3 regions of the Streptomyces sp. NPDC003943 genome follow, and region 2 is predicted to be linked to each of the others. Evidence: riboswitches for the same ligand, from Rfam matches in the RefSeq annotation. Region 2 holds a riboswitch; each other region holds the start of a gene.
What was found. A riboswitch is a leader RNA that binds a small molecule or an ion and turns the genes downstream of it on or off. The one in region 2 is predicted to bind cyclic di-AMP.

Region 1 (7,096 bases), on a different contig from region 2:
CTCGATGGACCGGGTCCTGGTCCACTCGGCCAGCTTCGGCTCCAACGCGCAGGCCATGGCCGCCGGGCTCGCCGTACTCGCGGTCATGGAGGCCGAGGACACCGTCGCGCACGTCCGCCGGATGGGTGACCTGCTCGCCTCCCGGCTGCGCGAGCTCGTACCGCGCTACGAGCTGCTGAAGGAGATCCGCGGCCGCGGACTGATGATCGGCGTCGAGTTCGGCCGGCCGTCCTCGCTGGGCCTGCGCAGCCGCTGGACCATGCTCCAGGCGGCCCGCAAGGGACTCTTCGCCCAGATGGTCGTGGTGCCGCTGCTCCAGCGCCACCACATCCTGACCCAGGTGTCCGGCGACCACCTGGAGGTGATCAAGCTCATCCCGCCGCTGATCGTCGACGAGACGGACGTCGACCGCTTCGTGACCGCCTTCACGGCCGTCATGGACGACGCCCACGGGGGCGGCGGACTGATGTGGGACTTCGGAAAGACGCTGGTCAAGCAGGCCGTGGCCCAGCGCTGAACGGGCACTGACCGGATCGCGTCGAGCGGGGTTTGCCTCTGAGGCAAGAAAGTTGCCTCAGAGGCACAAGCCTGGCGCAATGGACACATGGACCACGTCACCGACGCCGTACCGGACGTCGCCCCCCAGCTGCGGGCCCTGCGCCGGCGGCGCGGGCTCACCCTGGAGGCGGCCGCCCAGCGCGCCGGACTCTCACCGGCCCATCTGTCGAGGCTCGAGACGGGGAACCGGCAGCCCTCGCTGCCGATGCTGCTCGCGCTCTCCCGTATCTACGGTACGACGGTCTCCGAGCTGCTCGGCGAGGCGCCGCCGGAGCGCGACCCGGTCGTCCGGGCCGGGCGCTCCGAGCCGGTCGAGGCGGACGGCTGGATCTACCGCCAGGCCGGCGGCGCCGGGCGCGCCCTGCAGTGCCTGCGGGTCCACGTCCCGTACGCCACCCGCGCCGACATCGTGCGCGTCCACCCCGGCGAGGAGTGGATCCACGTCCTGGAAGGCAGGGTGCGGCTCGCGCTCGGCGAGGCGGTGCACGTCCTCGATCCCGGGGACAGCGCCCACTTCGACTCGCTCACCCCGCACCGGATCGGTGCCGCCACCCAGGCCGGGACGGAGCTGCTGTTCGTCCACACCCTGATGCAGAGCCCCGTCGCCGAGCTGTGCCTCGGCGACGGGACCCCGCACCGCCGCTAGGTCTAGAAAGGACCGACATGTCCGAGAAGTCCGTACCGGTCACCGGCGAGGAGCGCGGTGAGGGCAAGTTCCCCAAGGGCCTGGTGCTCCGGCTCTTCGCCTATCTGGTCGCCGGCCATCTCTTCGCCGCCTTCCTCTACCTGCTCTTCGCGATGGGGGCGAAGTAGCGGGACCGGAACCGCGGACCCTACGCCTCCGTGAGCATCCGCTCGCGCAGCCGCTCCCGGGTCTCCGGGGCCAGCTTCAGGCCCTCGGCGAGATAGGCGTCCACCGAGCCCCAGGTCGCCTCGATCGCCTCGAAGGCGGCCTGCAGGTACTCCACCCGCGCGTCGAAGAGCGGCGCGAGCAGCTCCATCACCTCCGGCGACATGGCGTCCGGGGCGGTGGAGCTGCGCTGCACCTTGTAGCGGCGGTGCGGGGCGTTGGACTTCAGGTAGTCCGCCTCGATCGCCTCCCGCTCGACGCCGAGCGCGAGCAGGGATATCGCGATCGCCAGACCCGCGCGGTCCTTGCCGGCCGCGCAGTGCATCAGGACCGGGACGCTGTCCTCGGCCATCGCGTGCAGGATCCGGCTGTGCTCAGCCGTCTTCTCGACAATCATCTTCCGGTACGAACCGGACATCCGGGCCGCGGCCTTGCCGTCCGCCAGGAGCTCGCGCAGCTGCGCCAGGTCGCCCGTGCGCACCAGCTTCCAGAACTCCTTGCCGTCGGCCGGATCGCTCAGCGGGATGTTCACGTTCCGTGTCCCCGGAAGGTCCACGTCCGGTCCCTCGACCTTCCGGTCCGCGTCGTTGCGGAAGTCGAACACCGTGTGCAGGGCCAGGGTGGTGAGGAACGCGGTGTCCTCCGGGGTGGCGTGCGCCAGGTGACCGCTGCGGAAGAGGCGCCCGGGGCGCACCTCCCGGCCGTCCGTGGTCGGCAGCCCGCCCAGGTCACGGAAGTTGCGTACGCCGGCGAGCTCGGGCTCGGTGGTCGCTTGCGTCAAGGTTGCTCCTGGTCTCTCGAGATCGGCTCCTGGGGCAATCATCCAGGGTCGACCGCCCCCGGCATACCCCCTCGGGCGGGAATGGGCGATCTGTCCGTATTGCGGGTTTGGTGATAACGCGCCCTGGTTGCAGGGGAGATGGGAATCGGAGCGTGAGCAGCGTCATAAACGTGACGGACCGTGGCTGATCGTCTTTTTCAAATTCCCTCGCGGAAAGGGAAATCGAGGGTCCGTCATCGACGCAGGGTGACCGGAATTCCGGCCGGATATCGCTCGATCAAGAGTGGCCGAAAAACCGTGGCTTGTTCCCGTCGACCCGGCTCGTCTAGCGTCGCGCTCAATCCGGACGGACCGCCGAATCCTGCCGCCGCCCGGAATCCGCACCCATCCGTGTCAGGCAGGAGCGGGGGACCCAGGTACTTTGCCGATCCCTCGATGCAGCACCCACGAAGGACGGCTCGGGGTGAAGCCGCGACCACGCGGCCGGACATCTCCAGTCCGAACCCGACAGCTCACCTCGCAGGCGACGGAGAGGAACTCGCCATGCCCGCGAAGGGTAAGCACCGCCGTCCCAAGGCCAACCCGATCAGCCGCGGGTTCGTCGCCGCCGGCGCGGGTGGCGCCGTCGTCGCGCTCCCGCTGATCGGCGCGACCGGCGCCCACGCCGCCGAGCAGGCCGCCCCGACCGTGACGCCCCAGCGGGTCGCCGCCGTGGCCCCCGCCGCCGTCACTCCCGCCGCCGTCACTCCCGCCCAGGCCCACGCCGCCGCCCCGGTCTCGTACACCGTGGTCCGCGGCGACTACCTGTCGAAGATCGCCACCGACCACCACCTGGCCGGCGGCTGGCACAAGCTCTACCGCGACAACCGCCAGGTCATCGGCGAGAACCCCTCGCTGATCCTGCCCGGCATGAAGCTGACCCTCGGCGCCAAGAGCCACGCCAAGGCCCACCCGGCGAAGGCCCACCCGGCGAAGGCCCACGCGGCCAAGGCCGGCGGCGAGCAGCGCGCCTCGCGCAGCGCCGAGCGCTCCGCCGCGACCACCTCCGCTCCGGCCGCCGCCCCGGCTTCGGCCGCGACGACCTCCTCCTCCGGCTGGGTCGTCCCGCTCAACGGCGGCATCTCCACCCCGTACAAGCAGCCGGGCTCCATGTGGTCCTCCGGCTACCACACGGGCGTCGACTTCATCGCCGACACCGGCACGGCCGTCCACGCCGTCGGCCCCGGCACCGTCTACTCCGCCGGCTGGGGCGGCGCCTACGGCAACCAGATCGTCATCCAGCACGCCGACGGCACCTTCTCCCAGTACGGCCACCTCTCCTCGATCTCGGTGAGCGCCGGCCAGACCGTCACCGGCGGCCAGGTGATCGGCCTCTCCGGCTCGACCGGCAACTCCACCGGCCCGCACCTCCACTTCGAGATGCGCACCGGGCCGGACTACGGCTCCGACATCGACCCGCTGGCCGCGCTGCGCCAGCACGGCGTCAACATCTGACGCCGCTGACGAAACGTCAGTGACGAGGCCCCGGCACGAGCACGTGCCGGGGCCTCGCTTATTCCTCATTGGCGCGATCTTTACCAGGTGGCATATGTCACCCGCCGTCAACCCCTCCTTACGGTCGCGTAGGTCACATCCATAAGGGAAAGATGAGTTCCCGTGGCAGACGATTCGAGATCACGAGACAAGAACGCATTCGGGTCGTACGCGGCGATCGGTGACAGCTTCACCGAGGGCGTGGGAGACCCCGGGCCCGACGGGAATTTCGTCGGCTGGGCGGACCGATTCGCGGTCCTGCTCGCCGACCAGCTGCCTGAGCACGACGCCTTCCGCTACGCCAACCTGGCCGTACGGGGGCGCCTTCTCGACCAGATCGTCACGGAACAGGTCCCACGGGCGAAGGAACTCGCCCCGGACCTGGTGACCTTCTGCGCCGGGGGCAACGACATCATCCGCCCCGGGACCGACCCCGACGACGTCGCCGAGCGTTTCGAGCGCGCCGTCGCCGACCTGACCTCCGCCGTCGGCACCGTCATGGTGACGACCGGCTTCGACACCAAGGAAGTGGCGCTCCTCAAGCACCTGCGCGGCAAGATCGCCACGTACAACGGGCACGTCCGGGCCATCGCCGACCGCTACGGCTGCCCCGTGCTCGACCTGTGGTCGCTCAGGTCCGTCCAGGACCGCCGCGCCTGGGACGAGGACCGGCTGCACCTCTCGCCCGAGGGCCACACCCGGGTCGCGCTGCGCGCCGCCCAGGTCCTCGGCCTGCCGGTGCCGGCCGACCCGGAGCAGCCGTGGCCGCCGCTGCCGCCGCGGGGCGCCCTCGAGGTCACCAAGGACGACATCCACTGGGCCAAGGAGCACCTGGTCCCGTGGATCGGGCGCCGGCTGCGCGGCGAGAGCTCCGGCGACCACGTCGAGGCCAAGCGCCCCGACCTGCTGCCGCTCTGATGCCGCTGCAGACGCCCCTCTAGGGGGCGTCCCGCCATGCCGTGTTCGCCGGGACGCGTTCCAGGACGCCCCCGGCGAACACGTCGTACAGCGGCAGCGTCTCCAGATGGACGTAGCCGATGTGGCAGTCGCACCGCGCGAGCGGGCAGGCCCGGGGGCGCAGCGCGGCGCGGTACGAGCCGTCGTAGAGGTTGCCGAGCTCGGCGCGGACGAAGTGGCAGCGCCGCACCGTCCCGTCGCCGTCCACCGAGACGACCGACTCGCCCGTGCGGCACGGCAGCCCGGCCGAGCGGTGCGGATGGCGGCTGTACGGGAAGAGCGGGTCGAGCGCCGTCCAGTCGGCGGCCTCCGCGTCGGTGTAGGTGTGGCCCTCGGCCGCGTTCACCCACAGATAGACCTCGTCCGGCAGCTCGGCGCGCAGCCGGCGGGCGTGCTCGCGGTGCTCGGGCAGCCCGACGACGCCGACGCTGAAGCGGATGCCGCGCGCCGCGAGCGTCCGGCACTTGCCGAGGAAACGCTCGTACGGCGTCTGCCCGGGGTGGTAGGTGCACCACAGGGCCACCGTCTCCGGGTCGGCCTCCGCCAGCCACTCCGTGCGGCAGCTCAGATTGGTCTGGATCGCCACCCGCTCCACGTGCGGCAGCCGGGACAGCTCGACGATCGTGCGCCGGTACCAGGACCGCACCAGGCCCTCGCCCCACGGCGTGAACAGGATCCGCAGCCGGTCCCCGGTCTGCCCGGCGGCCCAGCCGGCGAAGCGCTCCAGGGCCGCCCGGTCGGCCCGCAGCTGTTCCGTGCTGTCGCGCCGCTTGGCGAACGGGCAGTAAGGACAGTCGTAGTCGCAGGAGGCGAGCGGCCCCCGGTAGAGCAGGGTCAGGTCCATGCCGTGCGTCCCCCGGTCACTTCGTCTCGTACGCGGCCATCGCCGCCCGGACCGCCGGCGAGAACAGCTCCGGTCCGAGCCCGTCCGAGTGCGCCAGGCCCTCGGGCGAGAGCCGCAGCAGCCCGGCCGGGGCGCCGGTGTCCAGCCAGCCCCACTTCTCGAAGCGGGCCAGCTCGTCGGCGAAGTCCTCGAACGGCGAGCCGCCGAACCGGGCCGTGTAGTCGGCGAGCGGCATGCCCTCGGCCTGGAGCAGCGACTGGAGCAGATGGCGGCGACGCGCCTCGGCCGCGTCGACCCGGCGGCCCACCTCGGCCCTGGAGAAGTCCACCGTGCCCGTGTACGCGTCGATGATCCGGCGGATCTCCGGCATGCCGACCGCGTAGTCGAAGGAGTAGTGCAGCGCCGAGGTGTACGAGCGGGCGCCGCAGCCCAGGCCGATCATGCCGTCCGTCTGGCAGGCGTAGTCGTCGGGACCGAGCGGCGGGGCGTCGGCGCGCCGGAACATGCGCATCGACACCTGCGCGTAGCCGTGGGCGAGGAGATGGTCCCGGCCGTGCCGGTAGAGCCGCAGCCGCCGCTCGTCCCACTCCCGGTCGGCCGCCGCCGGGTCCTGCGCGCGGCCGAGGCCGGTGAGCGGACGCACGTACAGCGGATACAGATAGAGCTCCTCGGGCCGCCAGGCCAGCGCGGCGTCGAGCGAGCGGCGCCAGGACTCCTCGGTCTGGCCGTCGATCCCGTAGATCAGGTCGATGTTGAGGACCGGCACGCCGGTGTCGCGGATCCGGCCGAGGGCCGCCTCGACGTCGGCCCGGCGCTGCGGGCGCACGGCGGCCCTGGCCTCGGCCTCGACGAAGCTCTGCACGCCGATGCTCAGCCGGGTCGCGCCGCGCTCGGCGAGCACGGCGAGCCGGTCGGCGGTCGCGGTGGCCGGCGAGGTCTCCACGGACAGCGGCACCGCCCGCAGGTCGGCGCCCATGCGCCGCTCGGCGATGTCGCAGAGCCGCTCCAGCTCGCCGGCGGTGAGGAAGGTCGGCGTGCCGCCGCCGAACGCGGCCGTGGCGAACCGCACCGGCGCCGTGTCGCCCAGCGCCTCGCGCACCGCCGTCGCCTGCCGGTCGAGGGCGTCCAGATAGCGGGTGGTCAGCTCGTCCGGGGCGCCGATCCGGGTGAAGAGGTTGCAGAAGCCGCAGCGGACCTCGCAGAACGGGATGTGCGCGTAGAGGGAGAGCGCGTCCTTCGGCTCGTCCGCCCAGAGCGCCGCCAGTGGCGGCCGCTCGGGCAGCGGACGGTACGCGGTCTTGTGCGGATAGGCGTAGACGTAACTGCGGTACGGGCGCGGGGTGTCGGTCGGAGTCGTCACGCGGCCTCCTCCCCGGCGCGAGCGGAGTCACCGGCGCGACTGGCGTCCCCGGCGCGAGCGGAGTCACCGGTCGCCGGTCCGGGGAGCGTGAACTGCGCGTACGGCACCGTCCACACCGACTCGTGGCCCAGCCGGTGGCCGGTGAAGCCGTCGTCCCCGTACGCCGTGCCGTGGTCCGAGCAGACGATCGCGAAGCAGTCGCGGCGGCTGCTC
Region 2 (7,096 bases):
CATCCTGCTGCGCGAGATGCTGCCGCTGGAGTCCCTCACCGGCTGCCGGGTCTACTTCCCGGACCCGTGGCCGAAGAAGCGCCACCACAAGCGCCGGCTGATCCAGCCCGACTTCCTCACCCTGCTCGCCCCCCGGCTGAAGAAGGGCGGGCTGCTGCACTGCGCCACGGACTGGGAGCCGTACGCGGAGCAGATGCTGGAGGTGCTCAGTGCGCACCCCGACTTCGCGAACACCCAGGCCGACGGCGGTTACGCGCCCCGGCCCGGCTTCCGGCCGCTGACCCGCTTCGAAGGGCAGGGCCTGGACAAGGGCCACGTCGTCCACGACCTGCTTTTTCACAGGATCTGACGGGTCCAGGCCCACTCAAGTCTGGTTTTCCACAGGCTTCGAGAACTCTCTCGCCCACTGTCGGTGGCGCTGGTTAGTGTCGTTCCGTGTCATCGAACCCGATCATCGGACCCGCCACCGGCCCCGCCACCGGCCCCGCCACCGCGGTCGTGCCGGCCCCCGCTCCCGTGCCCGAACTGGAGAGTGGCGGGCAGCCGGACTTCGCCGCCGTGCCGGAGCGCGCCAAGTGGCGCTACAAGCCGCGCAAGGCGTTCTGGCGCAGCCGGCTGGTCCGGGCCATCGCGCTGATCACCGCGCTCGCGCTGTGCGCCCTGGTGATCCTCGCGCTGGTGCGGGAGGAGACCGGCACCACCGGCTTCCTCGTCGGCCTCGGCCTCGCCGTGCTGCCGGTGCCGCTGCTCATGTCCGCGTTCCGCTGGCTCGACCGGGTCGAACCGGCGCCCTGGAAGAACCTGCTGTTCGCGCTCGCGTGGGGCGCGTTCGCCTCCACCCTGGTGGCGATCTTCGCCAACTCCTTCGCCGTGGAGTGGATCAGCAGCGCCACCGCCGACCCCGGCTCGGCCGACAAGCTCGGCGCGACCGCCGTCGCCCCCGTCGTGGAGGAGACCGCGAAGGGCGCCGCCGTGCTGCTGCTCTTCCTCTTCCGCCGCAGGGACTTCACTGGCCCCGTCGACGGCCTCGTCTACGCCGGGTTCACCGCCACCGGCTTCGCCTTCACCGAGAACATCCTCTATCTCGGCAACGCGTTCGGCGAGGACCAGCAGTTCGGCTCCGCCGGCGTCGGCTCGGTCACCATAGGCACGTTCTTCGTCCGGGTGATCATGTCCCCGTTCGCGCACCCGCTGTTCACCTCGCTCACCGGGCTCGGCCTCGGCTTCGCCGCCCTGGTCCCGGCCACCGCCCGGGCCCGCCGCACCCGCCTGGTGCTGCTGCCGCTGGCCGGACTGCTCCTGGCCATGGGCATGCACGCGCTGTGGAACGGCTCGGCGACCTTCCACCCGCTGGCGTTCGTGCTGGTCTACGGGATGTTCATGGTCCCGGTCTTCGCCCTGCTGACCTGGCTGGCGATATGGAGCCGGCAGAAGGAGCTGCGCACGATATCCGGCGAGCTGCCGGCCTATGCCTCGGCCGGCTGGCTCGCCCCCGACGAACCGCTCGCGCTCTCCTCCATGCGGGCCCGCTCGATGGCCCGCGGCTTCGCCACCCGCAGCCAGGGCAAGCAGGCCGGGCAGGCCGTCGGCGAGTACGAGGCGTTCGCGACGACCCTGGCGTTCCTGCGGTACCGGGCCCGGCGCGGCCAGGCCGTGCCGGACTTCGCGGCCCGCGAGCAGGAGCTGCTGCACCACCTGTGGCAGCGCCGGGCGGTCGCCTCGCCCGCGCTGTCGTACGCGGCCCGGGCGACCGGCCGGGTATGGGCGCCGCCGCAGTACCTGGACTACGGCGGCTACAACCCGTACCGCAGCTAGGTCCAGGTTCCTACCGGGCCGAGGCCTCGGTGAGGACGGCCAGCTCGGCGTCCGTCAGCTTCAGCTCGGTGGCGGCGAGGAGCGCCGGGAGCTGCTCGACCGTGCGGGCCGAGGCGATCGGGGCGACGACGGTAGGACGAGCGGCCAGCCAGGCGAGGGCGACCGAGGCGACCTCGGCGTCATGCGCCTCGGCGACGGCGTCCAGGGCCGCGAGCACCTTCCGGCCGCGCTCGGTGTCCAGGTGCTTGGCAGCGCCGGCGGCCCGGACGCTGGAGACGGCGACGCCGGGGCGGTACTTGCCGGTGAGGAAGCCGGCGGCGAGACCGAAGTACGGGACGGCCGCGAGCCCGGCCTGCTCGGCGGTCTCCAGGAGCGGGCCCTCGTAGGTGTCGCGGGAGACCAGGTTGTAGTGCGGCTGGAGGGCGACATAGCGGGCGAGACCCTCGGCCTCGGCGAAGTCGAGGGAGGCGCGCAGCCGCTCCGGGGAGATGTTGGAGGCGGCGACGGCCCGCACCTTGCCGTCCTTCACCAGCTGGTCGAGGGCGGTGACGATCTCCTCCACGGGCACGGACTCGTCGTCGAAGTGCGTGTAGTAGAGGTCGATGTAATCGGTGCCGAGGCGGCGCAGCGACTCCTCGGCGCCGGCCTTGATGGTGGGCGCGCTCAAGCCCTTGTAGCGGGAGTGGGCACCGACCTTGGTGGCGACGAGGACGTCGGAGCGGTTGCCGCGGGAGGCGAGCCAGCGGCCGATGACCGTCTCGGACTCGCCGCCCTCGTGGCCCTCGACCCACTCCGAGTAGACGTCGGCGGTGTCGACGAAGTTGCCGCCGGCGGCCGCGTAGGCGTCGAGGACGGCGAAGGACTGCGCCTCGTCGGCGCTCCAGCCGAAGACGTTGCCGCCAAGGGCGAGCGGGAAGACGTGCAGATCGGAAGAGCCCAGCTGGCGAAGAGAGGTCATGGGGTGATCAACCCTCCGCACCGCCGGGCCTATTCCGGTCGGCTGCCGGTCGGCTGCCGGTCGGCCGGTCCTGAAGGGCCCGGCTCAGTAGTCGAGGCCCTTGGAGCGCAGCCAGGCGCCCGGGTCCATGCGGTCGCCGGAGGCGGTGTGGATCTCCAGGTGGAGGTGGGGGCCCGTGACATTGCCGGTGGCGCCGACGCGGCCGATGGTGTCGGCGGTGGAGACGGACTGGCCGACGGCGACCGTCATGGAGGAGAGGTGGCAGTACCAGACCTCGGTGCCGTCCTCGAGCTCCAGGACGATCCGGTAGCCGTAGGAGCCGGACCAGCCGGCCGACTTCACGGTGCCGCTGTGGACGGCCTTGACCGGGGTGCCGGTGGGGGCGGCGAAGTCCAGGCCGGTGTGGTAGCCGGAGGACCACATCGAGCCGGCCTCGCCGTAGGTGGAGGTGATCGTGTACGAGGAGGTGGGCAGGGAGTAGCTGGCGGCGAGCTTGGCCAGGCGCTCGGCCTCGGCCTTCGCCGCGGCCTCCTCCTCCGCCTTCTTCTTCGCCTCGGCGGCCGCCTGCTCCGCCGCGTCGGCCTTGGCCGCGGCCTCGGCGGCCGCCTTCTCGGCGGCGGCCTTCTCCGCCGTCGCCTTCTCGGCGGCGTCGGCGGCGGCCTGCTGCTGCTCGGCCTGCTGGAGGATGCGGGCGCGCAGGGCCTCGCCGGCGTCGGCCGACGTCTGCGTCGTGGCGCCGGCGCCCTCGTCCTCGGCGGTGGTGTAGGTGAGGGCGGTGAGCGGCTGGGTGTTGCCGTTTCCGGCGGAGTCGGTGTGGGCGTCGTGGCCGATCAGCTCGCCGACGCCGGGGAGTTCGCTCGCGTCGGGCAGGTCGACGTCCGGCAGGTCCGGCAGGGAGATCGCGACCGGCGGCTTCTGCTGGGCGGTGGCGAGACCGCCGGCGCCGACGGCGGCGATGACGCCGACGCCGAGGACGGTGGAGGAGCGGGCGAAGTTGGAGCGCTGCTTGACCACGCGGTGGCGCCCGCCGGAACGGCTCTGGGCCCGCAGGGAGTCCTCGGTGGGGTTCCACTCCTCGGCCGCCCCGTCCGTGCCGCCCGCGCCAGGGGCGTCGTAGGAGGCGAAGGGGGTATGCGGAGCGGGGGTGTTGGAGGCCACGGAGGCGCTCTCCTTTCCTTCCTTCTCGCCTACCGGGTTAGCTGACGGGTTCGGAGCAGGAAGGTCTCCTACGGACGTGCCGCACGGGTGCGGCGGGGCCCGATTCACCCCAAGTGGTGGTTCCCCGGTTCCCTTGCGGGATTCGGCGCGTGCGCACGGTGCCGCCTCTTGCGACGGCTGGGACGACCGCGCTGCGTTATCGAACGTTAATAGACACGGGCACCCGATTCCAAGCCGTCCCCCTTGATCATTCGCTGAATTGGGAGGGAATCGCCCGAGTTGAGCCCCCTTCAGAAGCGGCCGGAATCACAGCAACTATCTGACGTTACGTCAATTGTTATCGGAGGGAGACCTGTCGACTACACCCCGTCATGAACCCTCCGCGTCCGTCGTCGGCAGCCCGGGCGGGACGGCCGGCGGGCCCACCGGCGGCACCACCGGCATCGTCCGCCGCCGCTCCGGCTGCCCCACCGCCGGCCGGCTCACCGCGAGCAGCGCCATGTCGTCCGTCGAGCCCCCGCCCGTGTGCCGGCGCACGTCCGCCACGAGCGCGTCGAGCAGCTCCTCCGGCCCCGGGAAGATCCGCCCCGCCAGCCGCGCCCCCGGGTCGTAGAAGACCCCGGCCGCGTCCCGCGCCTCCGACAGGCCGTCCGTGTAGAACAGCAGCGTCGCGCCCGGCGGAAAAGGCGACTCGTCGGCCCGGTCCGGCCACACCCCGAGGTCCCCCATCCCCAGCGGCAGCGCCGCCTCGCCCGGCCGCAGCGGCGTCACGCCCCCGTCCTCGTACAGCAGCAGCGGCTCGGGATGGCCGCGGTTCACCACCCGTACGAGCCGCTCCCCGCCCCGCGACGCACGCGGGATCTCGGCGAGGACCGCCGTCGTGAACCCCTCGAAGGCGTCGAGGCCCTCTCGCCGAACGCCCTCCCGGGCCAGCGCCCGTTCGAGCCGCGACGCGACCCCCTCCAGGCTCGCCTCCTGCTCGGCCGCCTCCCGGAAGGCGCCGATGACGACCGCGACCGCCTCCACCGCGTCGAGCCCCTTGCCGCGCACGTCACCGACCACGAGCCGCACCCCGTGCGGGGTGTCCTGCACCGCGAAGAGATCGCCGCCGATGAACGCGTCCGCCCGCGCCGCCTCGTACCGGGCCGCGACCCGCAGGCCGCCGATCCGCTCGGCGGGCGCCGGAAGCACCGCCTTCTGCGCGGTCTCCGCGATCTCCCGCGCCGAGGCGAGCCGTTCGCCGCTGCGCCGCACCACCCGGTTGATCAGCAGGCCGAGCGCCGCGACCGTCACGACGGTCAGCGTCTCCGTGAACGAGGGGATGGTGTCGGCGGTCCGGTTGTAGAGGTGCAGGCCGATGCTCGCGAGCACGGCGGCGACGCCGGTGAGCAGCGTCGTCAGGGTCGAGAAGAAGGGCGCGGCGATCAGCGGCGCCGCCGAGTACAGCGGCGCCGCCGTGAAGGTGGACGGGGTCGCCAGGTCGTAGAGCACCCCGCCCACGATCAGCAGCGGCGGCAGCGCACGGAGGAACCGCCGGCTGCCCCGGTACGCGCCGGGGTCACCCCTGGGGGTGTCGCCCCGCCCGCGCCGCGCCGCCGCTCGCGCCACCCTGTGCTCCCTGGTCCCGGTTGCGGGCGGCGGACGGTATCCGCGCCCTCCCCAGGGTGCGGTCACCCCCCGCGGCTCGGCGACTCCTCCTCGGCCGGTTGGCTTACGGCGAGCCGCCCGCTCCGCGCGAGCGCCGCCATGGCCGCCGCGCACCCGAGCCCGACCGCGCACAGCACCAGCCAGGGCGCCGCCGACCAGCCCGTCACATCGAGCAGGGCGCCCGTGCCCAGGTTCCCGAGCGTGATGCCGATCCCGCAGACGGTGTTGTAGAGCCCGTAGTGGGTGGCGACCCAGCGCCCCCGGGACAGGGCCACGACCGTGTCCATCTCGTACGGGTAGAGCACCGCGTTCGCCACCGCCAGGACCGCCGCGCACGCCAGCAGCGCCCACACCGAGCGGCCGAGCGCCGCCGGCACCAGGAACGCCGCGCCCATCAGCGCGAGCCCGAGCACCAGGCACCGCTCGCGCGACAGCCGCGCCTTGCACCAGGCGGTGATCCGCAGCTGCCCGGCCAGCGCGACCAGCGCCGACACCACGAACAGGGCCGTGGTCGCCGCCGTGCCGTCCGCCGCGAGCGGCAGCGCCAGATAGACCTGGAACGACAGCACGTACGAGCCGGTCATGGCCAGCGAGAACAGCCAGAAGGTGCGGTTGCCGAGCACCGACCGGAACTGGCCCCGCGCCTGCCCCTCCAGGGCCGGCTCCGCCGCCTTGTGCCGTACGGGCAGATGGCGGAGCTGTACGAGGGTGAGGCCGGCGAACAGCACCGCCGCCACCACGCACGTCAGCCGGAACGACACCCCGGTCAGCGCCACCCCGACGAGCGGCCCGAGCAGGATGCCCGCCTGGTAGTACGCGTTGAACAGCGCGAACGCCTGCACGCGCCGCTCCTCGCCCGCCTCCGCCGCCAGAAAGGCCCGCACCGCCGGGTTGAACAGCGCGCCCGCCAGCCCCGTCGCGAGCGAGGCGGCGATCAGCCACGGCAGCGACTGCGCGAACGCGAGCGCGCCGAAGCCGACCGTCCGCAGCGCGCACCCGGCGACGATCAGCGGTTTGAAGCCGAGCCGGTCGGCGAGCGCGCCGCCGACCAGGAACATGCCCTGCTGCGACAGGTTCCGCGCGCCGAGCACGAGCCCGACCGCCCAGGCCGCCATGCCGAGGCCGTCGGCCAGATGCGCCGCCAGGTACGGCATCAGCATGTAGAAGCCGAGGTTGATGGTGAGCTGGTTGAGGAAGAGCAGCCGCACGGCCGGTTCGAAGCCGCGGCTCTGCTTCCAGATCCCGGCCCGGCGCCCCAGGGTGGTCGTGCTCAACGGACCGGCTCCTCGCGCGTCAGCACCCGGCGGGTCCAGCCGGTGACCGGCTCCCCCTCCGCGTACGCCTCCGGCTCCTCCCGTACGGGACCGTCGAGCAGCCCGTGCGCCGCGCAGTACTCGTCGTTGAAGACGGTGTCGAAGTAGCGCTGCGGCCCGTCGGGGAAGACGGCCGCGATCCGGGTGCCGCGCGGCCGGGTCCGGGCCAGCCAGCCCGCGACCAGCGCGACCGCGCCCACGCTCC
Region 3 (7,096 bases), on a different contig from region 2:
ACCTGATCTCCGGGCTGATCAAGGCGTCGGACCACGGCGAGCACCTCACCGAGAACGAGGCCGCCGCCATGGCCTTCATCCTTCTCTTCGCCGGATTCGAGACCACGGTCAACCTGATCGGCAACGGGGTGTACGCCCTGCTCCGCAACCCCGAGCAGCGCGGCCGCCTCCAGGAGTCGATCGCGGCGGGCGAGACGGCGCTCCTGGAGACCGGCATCGAGGAGCTGCTGCGGTACGACGGACCGGTGGAGCTCGCGACCTGGCGCTTCGCCACCGAGGCACTGACCATCGGCGGCCAGGACATCCCGGCCGGCGACCCGGTCCTGGTGGTCCTCGCGGCCGCGGACCGCGACCCGGCGCGCTTCGACGAGCCGGACACGCTGGATCTGGCGCGCCGCGACAACCAGCACCTGGGATACGGGCACGGCATCCACTACTGCCTGGGGGCCCCGCTGGCGCGCCTCGAAGGACAGACGGCCCTCGCGACGCTGCTGACTCGCCTGCCAGACCTGCGACTTGGGGCCGATCCGGCGGAACTGCGGTGGCGCGGCGGGCTCATCATGCGTGGCCTGCGCACGCTTCCGGTCGAGTTCAGCGCTTCCCACAAAACCGTCCGGAACTGACGGAGCGTCAATACTGTGATCTTCGCGTGATCTGCGCTGCATCGACTTGTGACGTGCGTTCGAATGCCGCTACGTTCACCCGCAGTCTCAGCAGTCACGCGAAAGGCACTCCGCATGCGCTCCGGGAACGGACGTCACCGCAGACCCCGCCAGGCCCCCGCGATCGTCGTCGCCGCGGGAGTCACCGGCTCGGCCATGGCGCTGCCGCTGCTCGCCACCGGCTCCGCCTCCGCCGCCGACGCACCGACCTGGGACCGGGTCGCCGAGTGCGAGTCGGGCGGCGCCTGGAGCGCCAACTTCGGCAACGGTCTCTACGGCGGGCTCCAGTTCACCCAGGAGAGCTGGGAGCGGCACGGCGGCCTCGCCTACGCGCCCAGCGCCGACCTCGCCAGCCGCGCCCAGCAGATCGCGATCGCCGACAAGGCCCTCGCCGCCGGTGACACCCAGTGGGCCACCTGCGCGCCGATCGCCGGCCTGAAGAACGACGGCAAGAAGCCCGCCGTCGACCCGGGCCCGGCCACCACGCCCACGCAGTCCACGGCGCCCGTCCACGAGTCGAACCGCACCGAGGGCCTGCCCACCGAGTCGGGCACGAAGACCACCGAGCCCTCGTCGAGCGCCACGACGCCCGCCGCGCCCACCACCCCGGCCGCCCCGTCGTCCTCGACCACGCCGACCACGCCCGCCTCGCCCACCACTCCCGTGACGCCCGGGACTTCCGGTACGCCCGATGAGTCCGGTGTGTCCGGTACGCCTGGTGCGTCCGAGACGGCCCCCGCCGGCACGGGCAAGCACCGCGGTGACGCCGCGACGGAGGAACCGGGCGAGACGGACAGTACGTCCGAATCCGGACGGCATGCCGCTCCGACCGGCGACGCGACCGGTGACACGGCTACGGACAACACGGACAACACGCCCAGCACGGACGAATACACCGTCAAGCCGGGTGACAGCCTGTCGGACATTGCACAGCAGAACGCCCTGCCCGGCGGCTGGACCGCGCTCTACGACGCCAACAAGAAGACGGTCGGCACCGACCCCGACCTCATCATCCCTGGTCAGAGCCTTGAGTTGAGCCTCGGGAAGACCGCGCCCGAGGCCACGCCTGAGGGGTAGTTAGGGACTGAATGTCCGGTTCTGTGCAAGTGAGACATGAGTCTCTCTTGCCGAACGGCCGTGTCACGTCCGCAAACTTTGCGCGTTTCGCCCCTCACCTGCACAAACGTCACCTGACGGAGTGCAAGTAGGGGCGATTTTTCCGGGTTGATGGGCTTTGAACTTCCCCCGGCGGTGTGTCTACGGTCGTGACCGCTCGCCACCGCGGGCCCCGCCGACCGGTACGCCGAATCCTGCCGCCGGACGCCGGGAACAGTCGTCGCGCAAGCGCCGAAGGCAGGAGCGGGGGACCCAAGGTAAGTGCCGGCCCCGGCCGTTGAGACAGACGGCCGACGACCGGCTTGGGGTGGAGCCGCGTGCAAGGACACGCGGCCGGGCAACTCACTCGCCCGAACCCGACAGCTCACCTCGTAGGCGTCGGTGAGGAGAACTTCCATGCTGCTTTCCGGCAAGGGCAAACACCGTCGTCCGTCCAAGGCCACCCGCGTCGTCACCCTCGCCGGTGTCGCCGGCGTCGCCGTCGCCGCCCCGCTGATGACCGCGGGCACCGCCTCGGCCGCCACCGCCTCCGAGTGGGACGCCGTCGCCCAGTGCGAGTCCGGCGGCGACTGGTCCATCAACACGGGCAACGGCTTCTACGGCGGCCTGCAGTTCACCAACTCCACCTGGGCCGCCTACGGCGGCACCGCCTACGCCTCCCGCGCCGACCTGGCCTCCAAGTCGCAGCAGATCGCCGTCGCCGAGAAGGTCCTGGCGGGCCAGGGCAAGGGTGCCTGGCCGAGCTGCGGCGTGGGCCTGTCCAGCGCCTCGTACGACGGCGGCTCCGCCGAGGCCCCGGCCCCGGCCCCGAAGCCGGCCGCGCCGACGACCACCACCCAGCGCGCCGCCGAGCAGCCGACCACCCGCAGCGAGAAGCGCACCGCGCCGAAGGCCGCGAAGACCGTCACCACCCCGACCGGCAAGAAGGTCGCCAAGGGTGACGGCGAGTACAAGGTCAAGGCCGGCGACACGCTGAGCAAGATCGCCCAGACGCACCACGTCAAGGGTGGCTGGCAGAAGCTGTTCCAGCTGAACAAGAACATCGTCCAGGACGCCGACCTGATCTACCCGGGCCAGCAGCTCCACCTCAAGTGAGCCTGACGACTGTCCCCCCGCGGTGACCCTGGAACGGGCCCGGAGCCTGCGCTCCGGGCCCGTTTCGTACCGATCGGTAACCGAGGTCTTTCGTCCCTCAATGCATGCCGTTGGGTCCTTTTTCGTCCCAGGGGGCGGGCGCCCGGCTGGCCGGAGCCCCCGGGCCGGTTAGGCTCTTGTCGCAAGGCGAACGAGACCTTGCCGCATGCGTCACAACCAGCGTCACATCCCAGAAGGAGATGCTCGTGCCGTCCATCGACGTCGTCGTAGCCCGGGAAATCCTGGACTCCCGAGGCAACCCCACCGTCGAGGTCGAGGTCGGCCTCGACGACGGCAGCACCGGCCGTGCTGCCGTTCCCTCCGGTGCCTCCACTGGTGCGTTCGAGGCCATTGAGCTCCGCGACGGGGACCCCAACCGCTACCTCGGCAAGGGCGTCGAGAAGGCCGTCCTCGCCGTCATCGAGCAGATCGGCCCGGAGCTCGTCGGCTACGACGCCACCGAGCAGCGCCTGATCGACCAGGCGATGTTCGACCTGGACGCGACCGAGAACAAGGGCTCGCTCGGCGCCAACGCCATCCTCGGCGTCTCGCTCGCCGTCGCGCACGCCGCCTCCGAGGCGTCCGACCTCCCGCTCTTCCGCTACCTGGGCGGCCCGAACGCGCACCTGCTGCCCGTTCCGATGATGAACATCCTGAACGGCGGCTCGCACGCCGACTCCAACGTGGACATCCAGGAGTTCATGATCGCCCCGATCGGCGCGGAGTCCTTCTCCGAGGCCCTGCGCTGGGGCACCGAGGTCTACCACACCCTCAAGAAGGTCCTGAGGGACAAGGGTCTGTCCACCGGCCTCGGCGACGAGGGCGGCTTCGCCCCGAACCTCGGCTCCAACCGCGAGGCCCTCGACCTCATCCTCGAGGCCATCAAGCAGGCCGGCTACGTGCCCGGCAAGGACGTCGCGCTCGCGCTCGACGTGGCCGCCTCCGAGTTCTACAAGGACGGCTCGTACGAGTTCGAGGGCAAGGCCCGCTCGGCCGCCGAGATGACCGAGTACTACGAGGAGCTCGTCTCCGCGTACCCGCTCGTCTCCATCGAGGACCCGCTGTTCGAGGACGACTGGGCCGGCTGGAAGGTCATCACCGAGAAGCTCGGCGCCAAGGTGCAGCTCGTCGGCGACGACCTCTTCGTCACCAACCCGGAGCGCCTCGCCCGCGGCATCGAGGAGGGCACCGCCAACGCCCTCCTGGTCAAGGTCAACCAGATCGGCTCGCTGACCGAGACCCTGGACGCCGTCGAGCTCGCCCAGCGCAACGGCTTCAAGTGCATGATGTCCCACCGCTCCGGCGAGACCGAGGACGTCACCATCGCCGACCTCGCCGTCGCCACCAACTGCGGCCAGATCAAGACCGGCGCCCCGGCCCGCTCCGAGCGCGTCGCCAAGTACAACCAGCTGCTGCGCATCGAGGAGATCCTCGACGACGCCGCGGTCTACGCCGGCCGCAGCGCCTTCCCGCGCTTCAAGGGCTGAGCTTCACGGGCTGACCTGCCCTGACGCTGTAGTTACGGACGTCCCCGCACTCGGTCCCGTACCGTGTGCGGGGACGCACGTTTGATCAGGACACGCGACGCAGGGGAGCCGCTGGACATGGCCGTGAAGGACCGGGACCGGTTCTCGACCGCGACCCGGATCAGGCTGCTCGGCGAGCAGACCGCTGCCCGTGTCTACCGCTCCCAGACCCGCCGCCAGGCCGCCCGCTCCCGGCTCACCGGCCGCGCGGCCTTCCTCGCGCTCGTCGTCTGCTCGCTCGTGGTGGCGCTCGCCTACCCGATGCGGCAGTACGTCTCCCAGCAGGGCGAGATCGCCGACCAGGAACGCAAGGCGGCCGACGCCGCCCGCCGGGTCGAGGAGCTGCGGGACGAGAAGGCCCGGCTCCAGGACCCGGCCTATGTGCGCCGGCTCGCCCGCGAGCACCTGCACTACGTGATGCCCGGCGAGACCGGCTTCACCGTGAACGACCCCGACGCGCAGGCCCGGCCGCGCACCGACCAGGGCGGCACGGACCGCCCCTGGTACGACAACCTGTGGGGCGGCGTCGACAACGCCGACCGCCGCTGACCCACCCGTACCACCGACGACCAAGGCAGACATGGAAACGCCCCCTCCGCAGACCGAACGCACCGAGCCCACCGCCGCCGACGTCGCCGCGTTCGAGGCCCAGCTCGGCCGGCCGCCGCGCGGCCTGCGCGCCATCGCGCACCGCTGCCCGTGCGGCAACCCGGACGTCGTCGAGACCGCGCCCCGGCTCCCCGACGGCACGCCGTTCCCGACCACGTACTACCTGACCTGCCCGCGCGCCGCCTCCGCCATCGGCACCCTGGAGGCCAACGGGGTCATGAAGGAGATGCAGGCCCGGCTCGCCACCGACCCGGAGCTGGCCGCCGCCTACCGGGCCGCGCACGAGGACTACATCGCGCGCCGCGACGCCATCGAGGTCCTGGAGGGCTTCCCGAGCGCCGGCGGCATGCCGGACCGGGTCAAGTGCCTGCACGTGCTCGTCGGGCACTCGCTGGTGGCCGGCCCGGGCGTGAACCCGTTCGGCGACGAGGCCCTCGCGATGCTGCCCGAGTGGTGGGCGAAGGGCCCCTGCGTAACGCCGTGCGTGGACGAGTCGGACAAGGAAGAAGGCGAGAAGTGACCCGGGTCGCCGGAATCGACTGCGGTACGAACTCCATCCGCCTCCTCGTCGCCGACGTGCACCCGGTGACGGGCGAGCTGATCGAGCTGGACCGGCGGATGACGATCGTCCGGCTGGGCCAGGGCGTCGACAAGACGGGCCGGCTGGCGCCCGAGGCGCTTGAGCGGACCTTCGCCGCCTGCCGCGCCTACGCCGAGGTCGTCAAGGAGTACGGCGTCGGCGCCGACCGGCTGCGCTTCGTCGCCACCTCCGCCTCGCGCGACGCCGAGAACCGCGAGGAGTTCGTCGACGGGGTCGTCGGGATCCTGGGCGTCGAGCCCGAGGTCATCACCGGCGACCAGGAGGCCGAGTTCTCCTTCACCGGCGCCACCGGCGAACTGCACGGCGACGACCGCCGCCTGGTCGTCGACATCGGCGGCGGCTCGACCGAGTTCGTGGTCGGCAACAAGCACGTCGAGGCCGCCCGGTCCGTCGACATCGGCTGCGTACGCCTGACCGAGCGGCACGTCCGGCACGACCCGCCGACCGCCGAGGAGGTCGCCGCGATCCGCGCCGACGTGCGGGCCGCGCTCGACCTGGCCGCCGAGACCGTGCCGGTCACCGAGGCCGAGACGCTGGTCGGCCTGGCCGGCTCGGTCACCACGGTCGCCGCGATCGCGCTCGGCCTGCCGGAGTACGACTCCGAGCGCGTCCACCACTCACGGATCTCGCGCGCCCAGGTCGACGAGGTGGTGGCCCGGCTGCTCGGCTCCACCCACGACGAGCGGGCCGCGATCCCGGTGATCCACCCCGGCCGGGTCGACGTCATCATCGCGGGCGCGCTCGTGCTGGAGGAGATCATGGAGCGGACCGGCGCCGCCGAGGTCGTCGTCAGCGAGCACGACATCCTCGATGGGATCGCGCTATCCGTCGCATAGTGCGTGCCTATAAGCCCCTGTGAGACAGCCTCTGAGGATCCTCCGATACCCCTCCGGGGCACCTTCTGGAGCGGTCCGGCGAAAAGCTTCGTGAAGTTCTTCACAAGAGAATGGGCTCGGAAGGCCCTCCAGGAGCCCTCCTGGAGGGCCTTTGGTCCCTCCGAGGGGCTCCCCACGGTCCTTTCGCAGGCACGGAGGCCACTTCGCTCGAAGTTTCCATCGTGTGAACGCGCCCTGCGGTTCGGCGTTAAGGAAGGCTCTCCGGGCCAGTTCACAAGGGGTGAACAACGTTCGCGCCGACCCCTTGGTTCCTTTGCACGAACATGACGTGGGTCACGTGGGCGGCGGAGTGTAGCAGAGGTGCCCGCCAAGCTTGTGAAGGGGCGCACGAGCCACCCCTCCTGAGGGGGTGGATACTCGGATGCATGAGCACCACGGAGCGTCCCAGGATCCTCGTAGTAGGCGGTGGGTACGTAGGTCTGTACGCGGCACGGCGCATCCTCAAGAAGATGCGCTTCGGCGAGGCGACCGTCACGGTCGTCGACCCGCGGTCGTACATGACCTACCAGCCCTTCCTCCCCGAAGCCGCCGCCGGCAGCATCTCGCCGCGCC

Region 1: linked by a shared signal. The riboswitch ahead of ACWEV0_RS13180 (M23 family metallopeptidase) and the one ahead of ACWEV0_RS07495 (peptidoglycan DD-metalloendopeptidase family protein) in region 2 are both predicted to bind cyclic di-AMP.
Region 3: linked by a shared signal. The riboswitch ahead of ACWEV0_RS23215 (transglycosylase family protein) and the one ahead of ACWEV0_RS07495 (peptidoglycan DD-metalloendopeptidase family protein) in region 2 are both predicted to bind cyclic di-AMP.

The regions. Positions count from the first base shown of each region.
Region 1 is NZ_JBSGIW010000024.1:44,692-51,787, reverse strand. Features, by position in the region: gene ACWEV0_RS13200 (aspartate aminotransferase family protein) at 1-517, shown strand, start outside; gene ACWEV0_RS13195 (helix-turn-helix domain-containing protein) at 605-1,204, shown strand; gene ACWEV0_RS13190 (DUF6126 family protein) at 1,222-1,371, shown strand; gene ACWEV0_RS13185 (tyrosine-protein phosphatase) at 1,392-2,231, opposite strand; cyclic di-AMP (ydaO/yuaA leader) riboswitch at 2,561-2,728, shown strand; gene ACWEV0_RS13180 (M23 family metallopeptidase) at 2,733-3,683, shown strand; gene ACWEV0_RS13175 (SGNH/GDSL hydrolase family protein) at 3,846-4,640, shown strand; gene ACWEV0_RS13170 (STM4011 family radical SAM protein) at 4,660-5,523, opposite strand; gene ACWEV0_RS13165 (STM4012 family radical SAM protein) at 5,540-6,883, opposite strand; gene ACWEV0_RS13160 (STM4013/SEN3800 family hydrolase) at 6,880-7,096, opposite strand, start outside.
Region 2 is NZ_JBSGIW010000012.1:20,290-27,385, forward strand. Features, by position in the region: gene trmB (tRNA (guanosine(46)-N7)-methyltransferase TrmB) at 1-349, shown strand, start outside; gene ACWEV0_RS07485 (PrsW family intramembrane metalloprotease) at 499-1,815, shown strand; gene ACWEV0_RS07490 (aldo/keto reductase) at 1,826-2,773, opposite strand; gene ACWEV0_RS07495 (peptidoglycan DD-metalloendopeptidase family protein) at 2,858-3,931, opposite strand; cyclic di-AMP (ydaO/yuaA leader) riboswitch at 3,944-4,089, opposite strand; gene ACWEV0_RS07500 (PP2C family protein-serine/threonine phosphatase) at 4,301-5,539, opposite strand; gene ACWEV0_RS07505 (MFS transporter) at 5,602-6,852, opposite strand; gene ACWEV0_RS07510 (PLP-dependent cysteine synthase family protein) at 6,849-7,096, opposite strand, start outside.
Region 3 is NZ_JBSGIW010000059.1:24,521-31,616, reverse strand. Features, by position in the region: gene ACWEV0_RS23225 (cytochrome P450 family protein) at 1-623, shown strand, start outside; gene ACWEV0_RS23220 (transglycosylase family protein) at 738-1,739, shown strand; cyclic di-AMP (ydaO/yuaA leader) riboswitch at 1,998-2,171, shown strand; gene ACWEV0_RS23215 (transglycosylase family protein) at 2,175-2,873, shown strand; gene eno (phosphopyruvate hydratase) at 3,113-4,399, shown strand; gene ACWEV0_RS23205 (FtsB family cell division protein) at 4,517-4,987, shown strand; gene ACWEV0_RS23200 (DUF501 domain-containing protein) at 5,019-5,567, shown strand; gene ACWEV0_RS23195 (Ppx/GppA phosphatase family protein) at 5,564-6,484, shown strand; gene ACWEV0_RS23190 (NAD(P)/FAD-dependent oxidoreductase) at 6,910-7,096, shown strand, end outside.